Linked DNA regions of Parasegetibacter sp. NRK P23. The protein of the gene in region 1 interacts with the protein of each later gene in a pairwise test. Links are inferred from orthologs where the notes say so. Each region holds a gene or a part of one and is shown on either strand. Other genes may lie near its edges.

Region 1 (2,810 bases):
AAGAAACCTTCTCCTAAATACAAGTATGTGATCCACCTGAATCACAACAAAACCGATAACACACTTAAAAACCTGAAATGGGCCACGCTGGAAGAGATGATCGCGCACCAGCAGAAAAGTCCGCAGAAAATCGCCTACAAACAAATTCAGGCTACGCGTACCAAAGGGCTTAAACTCAATGCCACACAGGTTAAAACCATTAAAAAATCACTCAACGATCCCAAACGTAAACTCACCATCAAGCAACTCGCTGAAAAATATGGCGTGAGTGAAATGACGTTGTACCGCATTAAAAGCGGGGAGAACTGGGGCAGGATATAACCAGGATATGACGATGATACAGGGTAGTACATTTTCTTTTTTGAAAGACCTGGCAAAGAACAACCACAAAGAATGGTTCGATGCCAACAGAAAAGCATACGAAAACGCCAGAAAGGATTTCGCGGGTTTCATCGACAAGCTGATCCCCGCGATGGCTAAGTTAGATCCCACGATAGCGCACCTTACCGCGAAAGACTGTATGTTCCGCATCAACAGGGACGTGCGGTTTTCGAAGGATAAATCTCCGTATAAAACCAATTTCGGCGCCTCCATTTGCAGGGGCGGAAAAAAAGCCATGCTTGCGGGTTACTATGTTCACCTGGAACCTGGCAAGAGTTTTATTGGCGGAGGACTTTACATGCCCATGGCCCCGGAACTGAAGAAAGTACGGCAGGAAATCGATTATTGTTACGATGAGTTTGGAAAGCTCATCCGCAATAAATCATTCATTCAAACTTACGGCGACCTCGACAAAAGCCCTGAATACAGCCTGGCCAACGCACCGAAAGGTTATGAAAAGGACCATACCGGCATTGAATACCTGAAACTGAAAAGTTTTATCGCCGGACGGGAAGTGCCGGATAAAGAAGTACTTGCCACCAATTTTCTCCCGGAAACAGCAAAGGGCTTCAAAACCTTGAAGCCCCTGCTGGATTTTTTAAACCGGAGTTTATTGGAAGACCACTAAAGCAATCCTTTCCCATTCAAGTATTCCGCGATCTGAACGGCGTTGGTGGCGGCACCTTTGCGGAGGTTATCGCTTACGATCCACATGTTCAGGGTATTCGGAGCGCTTTCATCGCGGCGAAGACGGCCCACGAATACTTCGTCTTTCTCGTGTGCATCCATCGGCATGGGATATTGCGCGTTGGCAGGATCATCCACCACTACCACGCCAGGCGCTGCACTGAGCAGGGAGCGAACTTCAGCCAGGTCAAAATCGTTCTCAAATTCCACGTTCACGCTCTCACTGTGTCCGCCCATTACAGGAATACGTACAGTGGTGGCCGTCACACGGATGGAGTCATCGCGCATGATCTTCTTGGTTTCTTTCACCATTTTCATTTCTTCCTTGGTATAACCGTTTTCCAGGAATACATCAATCTGCGGAATCACGTTCAGGTCGATGGGATATTTGTACGCCATCTCACCTTCCACGCCTTTCCTTTCGTTCATCAGCTGGTTCACGGCTTTCACCCCTGTTCCTGTTACAGACTGGTAAGTGGACACCACGATCCTTTTGATCTTATATTTTTTGTGCAGCGGGTTCAATGCCACCACCATCTGGATGGTAGAACAATTGGGGTTAGCGATGATTTTATCGGCCGCGGTAAGCGAATCGGCATTGATCTCAGGCACGATCAGCGCTTTGGTGGGATCCATTCTCCAGGCGGAAGAATTGTCGATCACCGTAATACCAGCCTCAGCAAATTTTGGTGCCCACTCCAGGGAAGTACTTCCTCCGGCGGAGAAAATAGCTACATTGGGCTTGGCGGCAATGGCATCGGCGGCGCTCACAATGGAATATTGCTTTCCCTTAAACTCCACCTGTTTGCCTACGGATCTTTCAGAGGCCACGGGAATAAGTTCAGTTACCGGGAAGTTGCGTTCCGTTAATACCTGCAACATTTTGGAGCCTACCAGGCCGGTTGCTCCCACTACAGCTACTTTCATGTTTGTTTTTGTTCTTTTAGTTGGTTAATTATTAGTATAAAAAAAGGCCCTCCAATCTGGAAGGCCCTCAATTCTATTGTAAACACAGAACGCTTATGCACCTTCCTTAAGTGGAAACTGTTTCTTAATGCGTTTTGTATGTTTCATCATGTTCATGCGGGAGCAAAATTAAAGTGAAACATCCGTGATTTCCAAAAATATTTTCCGCTTTTTTCTGCCGGGTTTTCGGTGTTTTTCACATTGTCAGGTTTTTCCGACCATTCTACCTTTGAGTTTTTCAACCGGGCGGTGTTCCCTGCAGGAATGCTGCCCTACTTAAAATGAGTGTGTATGAATTGGGGGAGAAGGATAATAACGATGATTTTACTGATCTTAACAGGAATAAAGTCGGAAAGCCAACAGGTAAGCAGATACGATGTGGTGATCACGGAACTGATGGCCGACCCCGATCCCCCCGTTCAATTGCCCGCGGCTGAATATGTGGAGGTATTGAACCGGAGCGGCAACCCTGTATTCCTGGAGGGATGGACACTGAGCGACCGAACCGGTTCTGGTTCCATACAAGGAAACTTCCGTCTCGATCCAGGCGCCTTTCTTCTGTTATGCGCCACCTCGAATGTTGCGCAGTTCCAGGTATTTGGTCAAACCATTGGCGTTACAAGGTTCCCATCTCTTGATAATGCAGGCGATGTGCTTCAACTGAAAGACGCCTCCGGCGCAACAATACATGCTATATCCTACGCCATAAGCTGGTACAGAGAAAGTTTTAAACAGCAAGGTGGCTGGTCGCTGGAAATGATTGATACGGCACAGCC
Region 2 (2,927 bases), 830 kb from region 1 along the record:
GATCTGGCACGCTCATCAACGGCGTAGCCTGGTACCTGCAGCAGCAGAACAAAGCCATCAGCGAAGAAACACTGCCCCGCTTCGGCCTGGTACACCGCATCGACAAGAACACCAGCGGACTGATGGTATTGGCGAAAACTTCCAAAGCAGTGAGCTCACTGGCCAAACAATTCTTCGATCATACCGTACACCGCCGGTACATTGCCCTTGTTTGGGGAGATGTGCAGGAAGATGAAGGCACCATCATCGCGCATGTGGGCCGTCACCAGCGCTTCCGGAAATTATTTGAAGCCTATCCTGAAGGTGAATATGGTAAAGATGCCATCACGCATTACAAAGTGCTGGAACGCTTCGGTTACGTAACACTGGTAGAATGCAGACTGGAAACAGGAAGAACCCACCAGATCCGCGTGCACATGAAACACCTGGGGCACCCGCTTTTCAACGATGATTTTTACGGCGGCGATAAGATCGTGAAAGGTACAGTGTTCAGTAAATACAAACAGTTCGTGGACAACTGCTTCGAAATATGCCCACGGCACGCGTTGCACGCGAAGGAACTCGGTTTTGTGCATCCGGGCACGAAGGAGTTTATCCTGTTCAACAGCGAGATTCCGCAGGATATGGAAAGGGTGATTGAGAAGTGGCGTGGGTATGCGAAGGTGAAGCCGGGGAATCTGCCGGAGTAGTTTTTCTGCTTCGTTCCTCGCAGTTACATGATTGATTCGTTTCTCGCAAAGACGCAAGGGAGCGGAGACGCAAAGCCTTGTTTGTATTTGAGCTGGTTTAGTTTCGGTAGCAGTTTATCACGCGATTGCTTTGTGCTGCGCACTGCAAGGGAGCAAGGGCGCAAAGAGCGGTTGAGGTGTTGCTTGTTGAATTTTTTGTTTCACGCAACGACGCCACGGCGCGACGAACTGTTCAGTTGGGAATGGTTGATTTTTTAGAATCAATTTATTTTATAAGAACCTTTACTTTTTTCTGTGGCTCTTCCAATATATTTAATTAATTACCTGCTGTTATTAAACAACCTCAACAAGAAATTAAATAGCGCTCTAACGTTGCGCCGTGGCGTCGTAGCGAGAAAAAATATATCCGAAATAATCTGTCCAAACACAAACAAGACTTTGCGTCTCCGCTCCTTTGCGTTGCGCAGTGCGCAGCACAAAGCAATCGCGTGGCTCCGAGGAACGAAGAAGTCGTGTGAACCCTATTTAGGGAACACCATCCTGTAATCCACCCGTATCTTCCCTTTAGAAATATCGTCCAGCTTACCTTTCAGCAATTTTCTTTTTAAGGGCTTCAGATAGTCGATAAACAGTTTCCCTTCGATGTGGTCGTATTCGTGCTGGATGATACGTGCGGTAAGGCCATTGAACGTTTTTACCTGGGGTTGAAAATTCACGTCGAGGTATTCCATGGTGATCGTTGCGGGGCGGTACACATCTTCCCTTACTTTGGGGATGCTGAGGCAGCCTTCACTGTAGGCCCATTCTTCTCCTTCATAAGTAGTGATTTTCGCGTTGATGAAGGTTTCCCTGATACCTGGTTCGTCCGGGTATTCTCCTTTTTCATCTTCTTCCTGGCTTTCAAATATCTGGGCGCTGTCCACCACGAAAAGGCGGATGGGCTTATTGATCTGGGGCGCGGCGAGACCTACGCCGTTGCTGGCGTACATGGTTTCCCACATATCGGCGATCAGTTTTTCAAGTCCGGGATAATCTTTTGTGATGTCATCAGCAATTTTTCTCAACACCGGCAATCCGTAAGCAACGATCGGTAAAATCATAGATTAATCTTAATGGGCAAAGGTACTATTTTTTGGAGAGTGGAGCGGTTACATCCTGTTCATATACTCCTGTAACAGAATGGTGGCGGCTATTTCGTCCACCAGGGCTTTGTTCCTTCTGGCTTTTTTTTTCAGGCCACTGTCGATCATGGTTTGGACGGCCATCTTTGACGTGTAGCGCTCATCCACCCTTTCGAGGGGAATATGGGGGAATTCCTTCTGCAACTTTTTAATCGCGGCTTCCACTAGTGGCGTGGCATGTGTATCGGAATCGTCCCAGTTTTTCGGTTCCCCGATAATGATCTGCCCCACCTGCTCCTGCTGGAAATATTTTTTCAGGAAAGGGATCAGTTCCTGGGAAGGAATGGTGGTGAGCCCGGTCGCGATGATGCGCAGGGGGTCGGTAACCGCGATGCCAGTTCTTTTTCCGCCATAATCTATTGAGAGTATCCTCGACATAATTTCAGTTTAAAAAACAAGCATATCGCTCACTACAAAAACGGCGAAAGCCACGCTGGCAATGCCGTTCGCGGTCATAAAAGCGATGTTCACCCTGGAAAGATCATCCGGTTTAACAATGGAGTGCTGGTAAACCAGCATACCAGTAAACAACGCTGTCCCCAACCAGTACAGGAGATGAAAATGGCCAACGAACCCAATGCTTACAACAAGAATTCCAGCCACCACATGCAATAGTTCAGAGAACCGGAGCGCGTTCTTCCTGCCCAGCCAAACCGGGATCGAATGCAGTTCCTGGGAACGGTCGAACTCCTCATCCTGCAACGCATAGATAATATCGAATCCACTTACCCAGCACAACACTACCAATGAAAACAACACAGGTACAATATGAAAGACGCCGGTTACCGCAAGATAGGCCCCGATAGGCGCCAGGGAAAGCCCCAACCCCAGCACCAGGTGGCACAAAGGTGTGAAGCGTTTGGTATAACTGTAAAACAGAATCACGAACAAAGCCACAAAAGACAGGTAAAAACAAAGCGGGTTGATGAACCAGGTGGTAACCACGAACCCAATGCAATTCAGGATCACGAACAACAAAGCGCTGTTGGCCGAAATGATACCCGCCGGAATCTCACGGATGGCCGTTCTGGGATTCTTCGCGTCGAAATGTTTATCG

The links. Proteins that work in one complex are often made in the same cells at the same time.
Region 2: the proteins of M4J38_RS05115 (region 1) and def interact in binary tests that used the Escherichia coli proteins (3 or more experiments, as listed by UniProt). The link is inferred for Parasegetibacter sp. NRK P23 from one-to-one orthologs.

The regions. Positions count from the first base shown.
Region 1 is NZ_JAMDLG010000001.1:1,272,345-1,275,154, forward strand. It holds M4J38_RS05115 (aspartate-semialdehyde dehydrogenase), read right to left. Parts: upstream 1,996-2,810; coding sequence 1,006-1,995; downstream 1-1,005. Other genes in the region: M4J38_RS05105 (NUMOD4 domain-containing protein), read left to right, coding at 1-321; M4J38_RS05110 (DUF2461 domain-containing protein), read left to right, coding at 329-1,009; M4J38_RS05120 (lamin tail domain-containing protein), read left to right, coding at 2,326-2,810.
Region 2 is NZ_JAMDLG010000001.1:2,101,256-2,104,182, forward strand. It holds def (peptide deformylase), read right to left. Parts: upstream 1,790-2,927; coding sequence 1,211-1,789; downstream 1-1,210. Other genes in the region: M4J38_RS08525 (RluA family pseudouridine synthase), read left to right, coding at 1-689; ruvX (Holliday junction resolvase RuvX), read right to left, coding at 1,838-2,248; M4J38_RS08540 (UbiA-like polyprenyltransferase), read right to left, coding at 2,258-2,927. UniProt on the Escherichia coli protein: Removes the formyl group from the N-terminal Met of newly synthesized proteins. Requires at least a dipeptide for an efficient rate of reaction. N-terminal L-methionine is a prerequisite for activity but the enzyme has broad specificity at other positions.